One region of the Streptomyces sp. NPDC051020 genome, then DNA from elsewhere that is predicted to be linked to it. Evidence: riboswitches for the same ligand, from Rfam matches in the RefSeq annotation. Region 1 holds a riboswitch; the other holds the start of a gene.
What was found. A riboswitch is a leader RNA that binds a small molecule or an ion and turns the genes downstream of it on or off. The one in region 1 is predicted to bind ZMP and ZTP.
Positions count from the first base shown of each region.

Region 2: another riboswitch for ZMP and ZTP. It lies ahead of glyA (serine hydroxymethyltransferase); the one in region 1 lies ahead of AB0N06_RS31345 (bifunctional 5,10-methylenetetrahydrofolate dehydrogenase/5,10-methenyltetrahydrofolate cyclohydrolase).

Region 1 covers NZ_JBFBCG010000082.1:17,597-25,287, forward strand. The annotation lists gene AB0N06_RS31330 (UvrD-helicase domain-containing protein) at 1-1,989, shown strand, start outside; gene AB0N06_RS31335 (dipeptidase) at 2,000-3,394, shown strand; gene nudC (NAD(+) diphosphatase) at 3,438-4,385, shown strand; ZMP/ZTP riboswitch at 4,485-4,582, shown strand; gene AB0N06_RS31345 (bifunctional 5,10-methylenetetrahydrofolate dehydrogenase/5,10-methenyltetrahydrofolate cyclohydrolase) at 4,622-5,485, shown strand; gene AB0N06_RS31350 (hypothetical protein) at 5,775-6,074, opposite strand; gene AB0N06_RS31355 (hypothetical protein) at 6,299-6,481, opposite strand; gene AB0N06_RS31360 (endonuclease) at 6,548-7,378, opposite strand; gene AB0N06_RS31365 (hypothetical protein) at 7,594-7,691, shown strand, end outside.
Region 2 covers NZ_JBFBCG010000093.1:10,558-18,248, reverse strand. The annotation lists gene AB0N06_RS32685 (PBS lyase) at 1-840, opposite strand, end outside; gene ligD (non-homologous end-joining DNA ligase) at 968-1,855, opposite strand; gene AB0N06_RS32675 (Ku protein) at 1,926-2,990, shown strand; gene AB0N06_RS32670 (S53 family peptidase) at 3,092-5,041, opposite strand; ZMP/ZTP riboswitch at 5,310-5,435, shown strand; gene glyA (serine hydroxymethyltransferase) at 5,474-6,748, shown strand; gene AB0N06_RS32660 (hypothetical protein) at 7,044-7,301, shown strand; gene AB0N06_RS32655 (hypothetical protein) at 7,298-7,534, shown strand; gene AB0N06_RS32650 (DUF429 domain-containing protein) at 7,541-7,691, shown strand, end outside.

The DNA of each region.
Region 1 (7,691 bases):
GACCTGGCCCTCCTCGGCCGCCGCGCCCGCCTCCTCGTCCACCGCGCGGCTCACGCGGACGACGCCGACTTCGATCCCGACCGCCGGCTCGCCGAGGCGGTCGAAGGCATCGACCCGGCCGAGGTGATCTCGCTCGCCGACGCCCTCGACACCTTCCTCGAATCGAGCGGTACGGAGGACGACGGGCTGCCGTTCTCCGCCGAGGCACGCGTCCGCTTCGCCCGCCTCGCCACCGAACTGCGCGAGCTGCGCCGCTCGCTGGCCGACCCGCTCATGGACGTCCTGCACCGGGTCCTCGCCACCACCGGTCTCGAAGTCGAGCTCTCCGCGTCGCCGCACGCGCTGGCCGCCCGCCGCCGTGAGACCCTCGCCAACTTCCTGGACGTCGCGGCCCGCTTCGCAGCAGTCGACGGCGAGGCCACGTTGCTGGCCTTCCTCGGCTTCCTGCGCACGGCCGTCCAGTACGAGAAGGGCCTGGACCACGCACTGCCCGGCGGCGAGAACACCGTCAAGATCCTCACCGCCCACAAGTCCAAGGGCCTGGAGTGGGACGTCGTCGCCGTGCCCGGCCTGGTCACCGGACAGTTCCCCAGCGGACAGTCCCGTGACGCCTGGACCTCCCAGTCCAAGGTCCTTCCGCACGCCCTGCGCGGCGACGCACCCACCCTGCCCGTCATCCACTCCTGGGACGCCAAGGGGCTGGGGGGCTTCAAGGAGGAGATGAAGGAGCACCAGCACACCGAGGAACTCCGGCTCGGCTACGTCACCTTCACCCGGCCGCGCAGCCTGCTGCTCGGCTCCGGCCACTGGTGGGGGCCGTCGCAGAAGAAGCCGCGCGGCCCGTCGGACTTCCTGCGGGCGCTGTACGAGCACTGCGCGGCCGGACACGGCGAGATCGAGGAATGGGCGGACGAGCCGGCCGAGGACGAGGAGAACCCGGCCCTTGCGGAGGCGGCCGCCGACCACGCCTGGCCGCTCCCGCTGGACGACACGGCGCTGGCCCGCCGCCGGGCGGCCGCAAAGACGGTGCTGGCCCACCTGGAGACACTGGCGGGGGAGTCGGCGGCGGGTGCGGCACCGGGTGCGTACCCCGTGGCACCGGACGACCAGCGGTATGCCGATGACGAGCCGTACCCGGATGACGAGGCATACCCGGACGAGGCCGCGGACTGGGACTCCCTGTCGAGCGAACCTCCCGCGGACCCCGCCCCCCGCGTCCCCGCCGCCCGCACCCCCTCACGGCTCACCCCGGAGGAGACCCGCACCCTCGCCTCCTGGGACCGGGACCTCGATGCCCTCACCGGTGAGCTGCGCCGCGCCCGCGCCACCGTGCGCGAGGTCCTCGTGCCCGCCTCGCTCTCGGCCACGCAGCTGCTGAGGCTCGCCGACGACCCCGACGGCTTCGCCCAGGAGCTGGCCCGGCCCATGCCGCGGCCGCCCGCGCCCGCGGCCCGCCGGGGCACCAGGTTCCACGCCTGGGTGGAGGCCCGCTTCGAGGAGTTGCCGCTGCCCATGCTCGGCCCCGACGAGCTGCCCGGCGGCGACGGGAGCGACACCGACATCGCGGACGAGGCCGACCTCGCCGCACTCAAGGAGGCCTTCGAGCGCACCCCGTACGCCCACCGCACCCCGTACCGCGTCGAGACACCGTTCCAGATCACGCTCGCGGGCCGCGTGGTGCGGGGCCGGATCGACGCCGTATACCGCACGGAAGATGCGGACGGGGTCACCTACGAGATCGTCGACTGGAAGACGACCCGTCACACCCCCCACGGCCACGAAGACACCTCGGCCGTCCGCACGGCCGACCCGCTGCAGCTGGCCGTCTACCGCCTCGCCTGGGCCGAACTGCACGATGTGCCGCTCGACTCCGTCACCACCACGTTCCTCTTCGTCCGCACCGGAGAAGCCGTCCACCCCACCGATCTCCCCGGCCGGGCCGAGCTCGAACAAATCCTGTGGGACGAGCCACCTCCCGCAGGCCGATAGGCTCAAGACCATGAGCGACACCCCGGACAGCGCCGTCCGTACGTATATCGAACAGCACCGCACAGCCTTCCTCGACGACCTCGCCGAGTGGCTGCGCATCCCCTCCGTGTCCGCCCAGCCGCAGCACGAGGGAGACGTACGGCGCAGCGCCGAGTGGCTGTCCGCCAAGCTCAAGGAGACCGGCTTCCCGGTCACGGAGGTCTGGGAGACGGCGGGCGCCCCCGCCGTCTTCGCCGAGTGGCCCTCCGAGGACCCGGACGCCCCGACCGTCCTCGTCTACGGCCACCACGACGTGCAGCCCGCCGCCCGGGAGGACGGCTGGGACACCGAGCCGTTCGAACCGGTGATCCGGGACGGCCGGATGTACGGCCGCGGCGCCGCCGACGACAAGGGCCAGGTGTTCTTCCACACCCTCGGCGTCCGGGCCCACCTCGCCGCCACCGGCCGCACCACCCCCGCCGTCCACCTCAAGCTCCTCGTCGAGGGCGAGGAGGAGTCCGGCTCCCCGCACTTCCGCGCCCTGGTCGAGCAGCAGGCCGCCCGCCTCGCCGCCGACGCCGTGATCGTCTCCGACACCGGCATGTGGGACGAGACGACCCCGACGGTCTGCACCGGCATGCGCGGTCTCGCCGAGTGCGAGGTCGAGCTCCACGGCCCCGAGCAGGACATCCACTCCGGATCGTTCGGCGGCGCCGTCCCCAACCCGGCGACCGCCGTGGCCCGCCTCGTCGCCGCGCTGCACGACGCGGACGGCCGGGTCGCGATCCCCGGTTTCTACGACGGCGTGACGGAACTCACCGATGCCGAGCGCGCCCTCTTCGCCGAGCTCCCCTTCGACGAGGCCGGCTGGCTGCGTACCGCCAAGTCGCAGGCCGCGACGGGCGAAGCCGGCTACTCCACGCTGGAGCGCATCTGGGCGCGCCCCACGGCCGAGGTCAACGGCATCGGTGGCGGCTACCAGGGCGCCGGGAGCAAGACCATCATTCCGTCCTCCGCCCTCGTGAAGATCAGCTTCCGGCTGGTCGCGGGCCAGGACCCCGATCACGTCCAACAAGCCGTCCGTGCCTGGGCGCAGACGCAGTTCCCGGCCGGCATCCGCCACCGGATCACCTTCGCCCCCGCCACCCGCCCGTGCCTGACCCCGCTGGACCACCCCGCCCTGCAGGCGGTGGCCCGCGCCATGGGACGGGCCTTCGGCCAGAAGATCCTCTTCACCCGCGAAGGAGGCTCGGGGCCCGCCGCCGACCTGCAGGACGTGCTCGGCGCCCCCGTCCTCTTCTTGGGTATCTCCGTACCCTCCGACGGCTGGCACGCCCCCAACGAGAAGGTGGAGCTGGACCTCCTGCTCAAGGGCGTGCAGACAACTGCCCACCTCTGGGGCGAACTGTCCGCCGCACTCCGCTGAATCCTCTGAACACCCGATCCGTCCCGGGGAGTAGGAAGCACCTGTGAGCACCTTCGACAACGCCACCACCGACCGGCCCATTGGTCTCACCGCGCGCAGCGGCATCGACCGCGCCGCGCACCACCGCCTCGACGAGGCCTGGCTCTCCGCCGCCTGGAGCCACCCGACCACCCGGGTCTTCGTGGTCTCCGGCGGGCAGGTGCTGATCGACGACACCGCAGACGGCGGCACGGAGATCGTCATGACCCCGGCCTTCGAGGCCCCGGTCACCGAGACCCACCGCTACTTCCTCGGCACCGACGTGGACGGCGTCAGCTACTTCGCGCTCCAGAAGGACTCGCTGCCCGGCCGCATGGACCAGCCGGCCCGCCCGGCCGGGCTGCGCGAAGCCGGACTGCTTCTCGGCCCGCGCGACGCGGGGCTGATGGCGCACGCGGTGGCGCTGGAGAACTGGCAGCGGCTGCACCGCTTCTGCTCCCGCTGCGGCGAACGCACCGTCATCGCGGCGGCCGGCCACATCCGCCGCTGCCAGGCCTGCGGCGCCGAGCACTACCCGCGCACCGACCCGGCGGTGATCATGCTGGTGACGGACGACCAGGACCGCGCCCTGCTGGGCCGTCAGGTGCACTGGCCGGAGGGCAGGTTCTCGACGCTCGCGGGCTTCGTCGAGCCCGGGGAGTCGATCGAGCAGTCCGTCGCCCGCGAGGTGTTCGAGGAGGCGGGTGTGACGGTCGGTGAGGTCGAGTACATCGCCAGCCAGCCCTGGCCCTTCCCGTCCAGCCTGATGCTGGGCTTCATGGCCCGGGCCACGTCGTCGGAGATCAACGTCGACGGCGAGGAGATCGAGGAGGCGCGCTGGTTCTCCCGTGAGGACCTGACGGCGGCCTTCGAATCGGGCGAGATCCTGCCCCCGTTCGGCATCTCGATCGCGGCCCGTCTGATCGAGCTCTGGTACGGCAAGCCGCTTCCGAAGCCGGGCAGCGTCGGCTGACACACGGTGCGGGGCGGGCGACGGGGCACGCGCGGCCGGGTCGCCCGCCCGTCACTGCCACCTGATTCCTCCCTCCAGGGCGCTCTGTCCGTTAATCTGGCCCTGGGCCGTGACTGGCGCTGAGGTGGAGCACCACCGGGGAGCGGTCCGACGGAAACACTCGACAACCGTCGATGCCGTGCGCCTGGGCGATTCATCGTGATCCTCGTGATCCTTGTGACGCTCAGGAGTGAAGCGTGGCCCAGACACAGACAGCCCGTCCGATGGACGGCACCGCCCTCGCCCGCCGCATCATCGAGACCAGCGCCGCGACGGCGGCGGAACTCCGGCTGCGCACCGGGAAGGCCCCCTGTCTGGCGACCGTTCTGGTCGGCGACGACCCGGCGTCCGTGACCTACGTCCGGATGAAGCGCCGCCGCTGCGAAAGCGCGGGCATCGCGTCACGGCACGTGGCCCTTCCCGCCACCTCCACCACACAGGACGTGGTCGACGCGGTCACCGCACTGTCGAACGACCCCGATGTGCACGGCATCCTGCTGCAGCATCCCGTGGGTCCCCACATCGACGAGCGCGCCGCCTTCGAAGCGATCGACCCGGCCAAGGACGTCGACGGGGTCACCATGCACTCGTTCGCGGCGATGAGTTTCGGCCTTCCCGGCTTCGTCTCCTGCACACCCGGCGGCATCATGCGCCTGCTCGACGCGTACGAGGTCGACCTCGCGGGAAAGCACGCGGTCGTCGTGGGCCGCAGCGCCATCCTGGGCAAGCCCGCCGGGATGCTGCTGCTCGGCCGGGACGCCACCGTGACGTACTGTCACTCACGGACGGCCGACCTCCCATCGATCGTGCAGCAGGCGGACGTGCTGCTGGCCGCGGTCGGCAAGCCGCGCTTCATCGCCGGTGCGGACATCAAGCCCGGTGCGGTGGTGCTCGACGCCGGATACAACGACGGCAATGTCGGCGATGTCGACTTCGAGACCGCGGCCGAGCGGGCACGGCTGATCACCCCGGTCCCGGGCGGCGTCGGACCGATGACCATCGCGGTGTTGCTCGAACAGACAGTGGCCGCGGCGGCCCTGCAGCTCGGGGGCGCGGCGTGAGCTGACGCCCGGTTGTCCGGCACAAAAATGCCGGCCGGCTCGCGGGCACGGACACGCCCGCCGCCTTCCGGTGGACCGGAAGGCGGCGGGCGTGTCTGCAGGCCCGCTGCCGCTAGGGCGTGTGTCGAAAGTCCCGTCTGCCGGGCGGCGTCTGGCCCCCACGCTCGCTGCGTTGTCGGGCTCGCCCCGATACGCCCAGTATCGGGGCGAGCCTCCGCCTTGCGATCGCACGCACCAGACACCGCCCGGCCCGCCCTACGGGCGGACAACGCTACTTTCGAAACACGCCCTAGACGCCTGAAGGATGAGTGTGGTCGGGGCTTCGGCGGGGCGGCAGCAGTTGGCTCGTGGCAATGAGGAGGAGACCAATGAACAAGAGGGCGTTTCCGCCGAAGAAGCGGACCTCCCAGGAGGGGCTCGGCAGGATCCGGAAGTAGAAGAGGCCCTGTATGAGTGGGGATGCGCCCGTTGCCAGTGCACCGAGGCCGTGGAGCTGAGGTCTGGTGACGTGGCGGCGCGCCATGGGCAGGATCCATCCAGTGCGGAGCGTCACGATCCCCCATGCGATCGCCAGCAGACCCACGAGCATGTTCGCTCCTGCCACCCATGCCATGTGTCTGCTCCGCTTTCCCGTCAGGTGAGGTGCGGAACGCGCACAACGCCCGTTCCGGAGTCGCCCCTATGGTTGCCGGACCTGGTGGGACCTGGCAATGCCGGACCTTGGCAATCTCGGACGCGTTTCCACTGCCGTTGCGACCACTGGATGCCGGCGGGGCGCAGATGCCGACCGTCTCGCCGACCCCGTTCCCCGAGTCAAACGTGCAGCGCACAGTGGCGCGACATGGCCACCAACGCGCGCCACTCCCGGTCGCACTCCTCGCCGTCCTCGGCGAGCCCTTCCATGGCACAGGCCTGCGGTGCGCGCTCAAGATCCGTCGGAAAGTGACCAGCCGGAATGCCGCAGCGCCGGACGAGCGGCACCACCGGCATGGTCACGGCCGGGAGTCGGCCGAGCACCACCGCCCCGGCTGACGTGACCGCGTGCTGGACGAATGGGCCGTTCTACCAGATGGATTCGACCCATTCCGGGTGGTCGATGAACGGGTTCCTGTTGTGCTGGTACTGGTCGAATATGACGTCGTTGCGCCGCCTCTCGAAGGTGTCCGGCGGGTCCTCCTGGCTCCACTGCTTCAGCACGGAGAGCCTGCCGATGTTCGGCGCGGAGCCGTTGTTCACCTTCTCGTTCGGTTCGAGGTCGGCGAAGGCGTCGTCGCCCTCGTACCGCACCGCCATGTAGAGGATCATGCGGGCGACATCACCCTTGGCCGCATCACGCGGCTCGAAGGAGTCGCCGTCGGTGTAGTTGCCCGGCGCCCCGCTCACCGCGCTGCCGCCGTTGTCGAAGTCCTTGTTGCCGCGGATGGAATTGACGGTGACGTCCTCGGGGCGCAGGTGGTGGATGTCGGTGCCGGGTCCGGTGGCGGTACCGAAGTTGCCGTGCGACTTGGCCCAGACGTGCTCACGGTTCCATTGGCCGACCGAGCCGCCGTTGTCGCTCTTCGGCTTGGAGCGCCCGGAGTAGATCAGGATCACGTTCGAGGAGTTGGCGGGGTCCTGGTCGGTGTTCTTGAGCGCGTCCCAGACCTGGCTGTACGAGATCTTCGACTGGACGCTGATGATCGAGTGCAAGGCGCTCTTGAGCTGGGTTCCGGTCTTGCCGATTGCGCTCTGGTAGTACGTGTCGCCGAGCGTGGTGAGCGGTGTCGCGGTCGCCGGTGCGGGCCGGGGCGCGGCTGGCGTCGCCGGTGCGGCGGCGGACGTGCCGGCGAGAGCCGCGAAGGCGGCGAGGGTGGCGAGCAATGGGCGCCGGTAGTGAAGGCGGTGACGGGACATGTGGGGTGTCCTCTCCGGGGCATGCGGCACCGCGACGCCGTCACAGGGTGGGGCGGCGCCGTGGTGGTCGTGTGGTAAGCGGTCAGCGGGAGCCTTCCACGCGCACCGTGATCAGGGGTGAACGCTGCGCACTCATCATGTGCAGGTCAAGCGAACCCTTCGGATGCGCTCCTGGAGCCGCAGGGCGAGAATTGCCGCAAGGACGAGGAGGCGGTATGAGCGAAGACCCCGAATCCGTATCCGTATCCCTGGCCCGGGGAGTGACCCCGGACAGCCTCTTGCACACCGGCGGGAGCGACAACGCGTCGGCAGA
Region 2 (7,691 bases), on a different contig from region 1:
CTCCTCGGCGGGTTCGCCCGGCTCCGGCTCGTCGGTCTGTGCGGTGGCGCCCACCGGGGCCGGCATGCCGGATGCCGTGCCGGGCGTCGAGCGCAACTCCGTCAGCAACCCCGCCACCAGCCGTACGACATCGTCCGGCAGCGTGTCCGGCGCGCAGCGGGCCAGCTGGGCGAGGGCAGCCAGCCGCAGCGCCGGGGTGTACGCCTCCGCGGCGAGCCCGCTCAGCCAGTCCGCCGCCTGCCCGGCCAGCGGGCGGTTCCGCAGCGCGACCCGGCCCGCCGCCTCCACGAGCGCGAGCCGCACCTCCTCGTCCGGCTCCACCGGCAGCCGCTCCCGCAGCAGCGCGAGGACCCGCGCCGGGTGGCTGTGGAGCGTGGCGAGCGCCAGGGGCGCGGCGAGCCGTACCCCCGGGTCCTCGTCGGCGATGAGCTCGAAGAACGCCCCGGCGCCCGCGGTGACGGCCGAGGCCGCCATCGCGTAGTTCGCCGCGTCCTCGATCTCCTCCTCGTCGAACTCCTCGTCGTCGAAGCCCTCGTCGTCGTCCTCTTCCTCGTCCTCGTCGAGATCGATGCCGCCGATGCTGGTGAGCAGCTCGACGATGCCGCCCCGGTCGTCGATCCCCGGATCCACGACCAGCTCGAAGAGGAAGGGAATGCAGGCGAGTGTGCAGTCGTACACATCCCCCTGGTGGTGAACGGCCCCGTACATACCGTCCAGCGCCTGTTCGCGCTCCGCCGGATCGGCGGACGCGAGCCCCCGCAGCAGGCCCGGCACGTCGTCGGCAGGCCCGTAGGCATGCTCCATCGAGGCCCAGTCGACCTCGTCGATCCCCGCGAACATGCCGTCGCCTCCCCGCGCATTCACGTAGTGCAGTGTCTGCGCAGAGTGTGCACCACGGCCCGGACAATCCACCCGCCACATGCAGCCTTTTGCTTGCAGACATGACAACGGCCGGATGCGTGCGCCATCAGGGCAGCGGCCGGGCCCGGTTCGGGTTGATGAGCGGGCCGAGCAGATCCCCGTACCGCGCCAGTCGCCCGGCCATGTCACCGGCCAGAAAGACCAGCTCGGCGGGGCTCCGGCAGTCCTCGATCTCCGCCCAGGTGACGGGCGCGGACACGGTCGGTTCGGCCCTGGCGCGCAGCGTGTACGGGGTGGCGGTCGTCTTCGCCGCCGCGTTCTGGCTGAAGTCGACGAACACCTTCCCCGGCCGCAGCGCCCGCGTCATCAGGCGCACCACCAGCTCCGGAAGATCCCGCTCCGCCTCCACCGCCAGCTGTTTGGCGTACGCCGACACCCGGTCGGAGGAGACCGGCTCCAGCGGTACGAGCACATGCAGCCCCTTCGATCCGGAGGTCTTCCCGTACGCGAGGAGCCCGTCCGCCGCCAGCCTGTCGCGCAGCCACAGCGCCACCGCGCAGCACTCCACGACGGTTGCCGGATCCCCCGGATCGAGGTCGAACACCATCCGGTCGGCGATACCCGGCCTGTTGGCCTGCCACTGCGGCGTATGGAACTCCACCACCAGGTTCGCCGCCCACATCAGCGACGCCAGATCCTGGATGAGCACCTGTCCGGCCTGCTGCGCCACAGTCCGCGGCACCTCGGCGATCCGTACCCAGGACGGGGTGCCCGGTGGCGGGTTCTTGGTGAAGAACCGCTGCCCGTCCGGCCCGTCCGGATAGCGCAGGAAGGACACCGGCCGGTTGTACAGATGCGCGAGCAGGGACCCCGCCGCCGTGGCCGCGTAGTAGTGCAGCACCTCGCCCTTGGTGGTTCCGGTGGCCGGATACAGAACCTTGTCGAGATTGCTGAGCGCCAGGCGCCGTCCCTCCACGTCAGTGATCGGCGTCATACGATAAGAATCACATGAATTCTGGACCAACAGTGATCTATCGGTATGTTCATGGACAAAGGGGTGAACGGTGAGGTCCATCTGGAACGGCGCGATCTCCTTCGGGCTGGTCAGCATCCCCATCAAGCTGGTCAACGCCACCGAGAGCCACTCGATCTCCTTCCGCCAGATCCACCTCGCCGACGGCGGCCGGATCCGCTACCGGAAGGTCTGTGAAATCGACGAGCAGGAAGTGACGGCCGCCGAGATCGGCAAGGGGTACGAGGACGCGGACGGGTCGATCATCCCGATCACCGACGAGGACCTCGGCTCGCTCCCGCTTCCCACCGCGAAAACGATCGAGATCGTCGCCTTCGTGCCCGCCACCGAGATCGACCCGCTCCAGATGGACACGGCGTACTACCTCTCCGCCAACGGAGTCCCCGCCGCCAAGCCGTACACGCTGCTGCGCGAGGCCCTGAAGCGGAGCCAGAAGGTGGCCGTCGCCAAGTACGCGCTCCGTGGCCGGGAGCGGCTCGGCATGCTGCGCGTCGTCGACGACGTGATCGCGATGCACGGCCTGCTCTGGCCCGACGAGATCCGTGCCACCGACGGTGTGGCCCCGGAGACCGACGTCACGATCCGCGAAGCCGAACTCGACCTGGCCGACGCCCTGATGGCCACGCTTGGCGAGGTCGACATGGACACCCTCCACGACGACTACCGCGAGGCGGTCGAGGCGCTGATCGCCTCGAAGGCCTCCGGCGAGGCACTCGAACCGGCAGCGTCCGGCGAGACCGGCGGCAAGGTCATCGACCTGATCGCGGCACTGGAGAGCAGCGTCCGGGCGGCGAAGAAGGCCCGCGGCGAGGAGGTGGAAGAGGCGGAAGAGGCGGAGGGATCCGAGAGCGCACCGGTGGCCGAGGTGACGTCGCTCGCCACCCGCAAGAAGAGCGGCGGAGCCGGCGCGAAGAAGAGGGCTTCCGCGACCGCCACCCCCCGGAAGGCCGCTGCGAAGAAGTCGACGCCGGGCAGAACCCCGGCGAAGAAGACCGCCGCACGGTCGACCACGAAGTCGGCTGCGAAGACGGCGACGAAGAAGGCCGCGAAAACCACGGCCAAGAAGGCAACACCCAGGAAACGCGCCTCGGCCTGACGGGACGCCGGCAGTCACTGCCCTTCTTGCGGAACTGAAGCCTGTCGCAGGACTGCCCCGGAGCCGTAGCTCCGGGGCAGTTTTCGCATCGAGCCCGTGCGTCAGTGCCGGCGGTACGAGTTCACGTATCCGGCTGCCGGGGTCCCGACCCCCGTCACGTCGTCGTATCCCTTGACCGCCTTGAGTGAGGCGTCCTTGCCGAGGCTGCGCACCGACGTCAGCAAGCCGTCCGCCGCGTCGGAGCCGTTGGCGAAGTCGACGCGGGCGACCGCGAGGTCACGCTTGGCACCCAGCGGGTGGTCGGTGACGTCGTGGTACGCCGCCGAGCCGTACCGGGCGTAGATCGCCGGGTTGGCGAAGCCGAGCGGGCGGCCGTGCTGGGCCTGCTGCGCGAGCGCCTGAACGCCCGCGATGACCGGCGCCGCCAGCGATGTACCGCCGATGCGGTACTCGTCGTAGCCGAGGGAGCCGTCGGGCAGCGTCTGCGTCTGGCCGACCAGGAAGCCGGTGTTCGGGTCGGCGACCGCCGCGATGTCCGGGGCGGTGCGCATCCGGGTCTTGCCGTTCGCCCGCGCGAGCGAGTCCGGGACGACACCGCGCTGGTAGAACGGCTGCTTCACGGTCGAGCTGGTGCCGCCGCCCGCGCCCGAGGTGTACGCGCCGGGGAAGCCGGTCCAGCTCTTGCCGTCGGCGGCGAGGGACGCCTTCAGCGTGCCCCAGCCGGTCTCCCACTGGTACGTGTCGTGCTTGCCGACGGCCAGTGAGGTGCCGCCGACCGACGTCACCCAGGCGGAGTTGGACGGGACGTCGATCTGCTTCGTGCCGGTGGACGCGACGTTGTCGCCGTCGTCGCCGGAGGAGAAGTAGAAGCCGATGCCCTCGATCGCACCCATCTTGAAGACCTGGTCGTACGCGGCCGCGACGTCCGGGGTCTCGTTGGCCTCGATGTCGCCCCAGGAGTTGGAGACGATGTCGGCGAGCCGGTGGTCGACGATCTTGTTGAGCGAGTCCAGCAGGTCGGCGTCGTAGCAGGACGCGCCGCCCACGTAGACGATGTCGGCGGCGGGCGCGACCGCGTGCACGGCCTCGACGTCGAGGGTCTCCTCGCCGTACCAGCCGGAGGCCCCGCACTCCTCGGTCTTCGTGTAGTCGTCCGGCAGGACCTGCCTGAGCTGCCCGCGCCTGTACGGGGCGTCGCCGTTGCGCTTGGCGTACTCGGCGGCGTCCTTCGCGATGGTCGGCGAGGCGTACGCGTCGGTGATCGCGACGGTCACGCCCTTGCCGGTCCATCTGCCCGCACCGTACGCGGCGCGCAGCTGCTTGCCGGTGTAGCCCTTGACCGCGTACGGCACCTTGGAGCCGTAGGCGCTCGGCAGCGTCGAGGCCGTCCTGGAGCCGAAGTACGAGGAGAACGGACCGGAGTTGCGGAACACCGCGTCCGGCGGCGGCAGCGTCTCGTCGTGGCTCGACTTGTGCGGCGCGTTGTCCAGACCGGAGACGGCGAGGACGGCGTCGCTCAGCGCGGCCGGGACGGAGGCCGTGGAGGACGGGGCGCGGTAGGTCCGGCTGCCCTTGCGGTAGTTGCGCAGCTGGGTGCTGAACGCCTTCTCGGCCGCGGCGACGTCACCGGTGGCGGAGACGTAGTGCTGATGGGCGCCGGTGACGGTCAGCCCGCTCGACTTCAGCCACTGCACGACCTGGTCGATCTGGTGCCGGGTCGCCCCGAAGCGGGCCTGCGCCTCCTTGGCGCTCAGGTACTTCCCGTACGAGGGGGACGCCGGGTCGGACACGGCGGTGGCGTAGGCGGCCAGCCCCTTCGGGTCCCGGCCGGCCAGATGGACCCGGACACTCACCTTTCCGCTGTCGGCGGTGGGCCCCTGGTCGGCTTTGGCCGTGGCCCAGACCGGCTTGGTGCCCTGCAGAGCATCGCGTCCGGCGGGGGCGGAGTCCGCGCTGGCGGACGGAATGCCGAGGGCGAGTGCACCGGCGAGCAGCGGCAGTGTCGCTGCCATGCTCAGCCCGGCGCGACGTCTGGCACGACTGGTTCTCATGTAACCCCCTGCGATGTGGATCTTCGCGTGTGGAGCATGTGCCGGATGATGTACACATGTAAGCCGCCACTCTGGCGAGAAACCCTTTACGTAAGGGGCATGCGTTCACCAAGAAACTGTCAAGAGGGGGCGAGTGAAGGGCAGTTCGAGGTGAAAGGCCGGGAATGCGTGCTACCGCCATCCTCGCCGCCGCGAAGGGTGCCAGTCAGGGCGAAACGCCCACAAACAGTCCATCAAACAGCCGCCCGGGCCGCCCCATCAGTAGACTGCGAAGCGCCGCGACTGGCGCGTATCCCCGCAGGGGTGCTCCGTGGAACCGACCACGAGGAAGCGGCACACTCCGGGCCTGCCCGGAGGCGTCACCGCCGGAGAGCCGTCCGCCTGGGCATCCGGGTCCACGCCGCAGCCATGCGCCAGACCCGGGAGGATCCCGTGACGACACCCGAGAACCGCCGCCCCGCACTCACCGCCACCGACCCGGAGCTCGCCGCCCTCGTCACCGCGGAGGAGCAACTCCAGGCCGACACCCTGCGCCTGATCCCCAGTGAGAACTACGTCTCCGCAGCGGTGCTGGAGGCCTCCGGCACGGTGCTCCAGAACAAGTACTCCGAGGGCTACCCCGGCAAGCGGTACTACGAGGGCCAGCAGATCATCGACCAGGTGGAGACGCTGGCCGTCGAACGGGCCACATCCCTCTTCGGCATGGACCACGCCAATGTGCAGCCGTACTCCGGATCGCCCGCCAACCTCGCGGTGTACCTGGCCTTCCTGCAGCCCGGCGACACCGTGCTCGGCATGTCGCTGCCGATGGGCGGCCACCTCACACACGGCTGGGGTGTCTCCGCGACCGGCACCTGGTTCCGCGGTGTGCAGTACGGCGTCCGCCGCGACACCGGCCGCATCGACCTGGACGAGGTCCGCGACCTGGCCCTCGCCGAGCGCCCGAAGGTGATCTTCTGCGGCGGTACGGCAGTGCCCCGGGAGATCGACTTCGCCGGCTTCGCCGAGATCGCCGAGGAGACCGGTGCGGTCCTGGTCGCCGACATCGCCCACATCGCGGGCCTGATCGCGGGCGGCGCCCACCCCTCGCCCGCCCCGTACGCCGACGTGGTCTCCACCACCACCCACAAGACCCTGCGCGGTCCGCGCGGAGCGATGCTGCTGAGCCGGGCGGAGCACGCCCGCGCCATCGACCGCGCCGTCTTCCCCGGCCTCCAGGGCGGCCCGCACAACCAGACCACGGCGGCGATCGCGGTGGCCCTCAAGGAAGCCGCGACCCCCGGCTTCAGCGGCTACGCCCATCAGGTCGTCGCCAACGCCCGTGCCCTGGGGGAGGAGTTGGCCTCCCGAGGCTTCGATCTGGTCTCCGGCGGCACGGACAACCACCTCCTGCTGATCGACCTCACCGGCAAGGACGTACCCGGCAAGATCGCGGCGAAGGCCCTGGACCGGGCCGGGATCGTCGTCAACTACAACGCCGTCCCGTACGACCCCCGCAAGCCGTTCGACCCGTCCGGCATCCGCATCGGCACCCCCGCCCTGACCTCCCGCGGGATCCCCGCCTCCGAGATGGGCACGGTCGCGGAGTGGATCGACCGGGTGGTCGGGGCGGCGCGCACCGGTGACGAGGCCGTGGTGGAAAAGGTGCGGGCAGAGGTGAGGATCCTGATGGACGCGTACCCGGCGCCGGGGCTGCCGGTGGGCTGATCCGGGCCTGGCCGTTCCGCCGGAGGCCGACGGTCCCGCGGAACGGCCGGCACTTCCCGCCGCTGCCCGATGCGCTCGACTTCCTCCCGGGCGGGCACCGCCGGCACCGGGACGCCGCCGAGTGACCGCGCGGCGCACGGTGACCGTCTCTGCGGTCGGCCACGCCCCGGCCAAGGCACCGGAGCTGTTCTCGCGCCGTGGCCACCGCCACGAGACGCCGCCCCAGCACCGCGAAAGAGCTGATGCGTCCACGGCCCCGCCCGATACGCCGGCAGGGCCCGCCCTGGAGGACACCGTGAGCACACAGCCGATTCCGCGCACCCAGAACGCCGTCGCCGCTGCTCTGCCCCCCGCGCAGCGCATGGAGTTCTACCGCGAGATGGGCGAAGCCACCCCCGAGACGATCGGGCACGTCCTGACGAACTGGTGGCTCCTCGTTCAGGTGGCAGGCGATCCTCGGACCGCTCGCACCGCCGCCGCGGTGAAGGCGGGCACCGCTCCTGGTCGCCCCGCGCCCGCGGTCATGCGAGAGCTGCGGGAGCGTGGACAGTGAGCGACGGGTCCGACCCGTACGAAGGTCCCGAAGAGGAAGATCCGCTGACTCTCTCACCCCAGGTCGAAGAGGCCCTCTTCAGCATGGACACCCCCGCCGACGTGATGTCGGCCGTCTCCTCCGTCATGGTCGAGATGCGTGAGGCCTTGGAACTGGGCGGGCTTCCTCCCAGCGGTCGGCCGCTCCCGGGCATTCCCGGAGCGTTGCGGCTCGGGCTTGCGCGTGAGGGGTGAGGCGGGATGGACGTCCTTGGGGTCGATGCCTGTGGCAAGCAGGGGTGGGTCGGGATCAGACTTACGGACGGCGCGTACGCGGGCAGCCTGGTGGATCCCCGGCTCGAGAGGCTGATCGAGCGCGCCGCGGAGGTGGATGCGATCGCGGTGGACATGC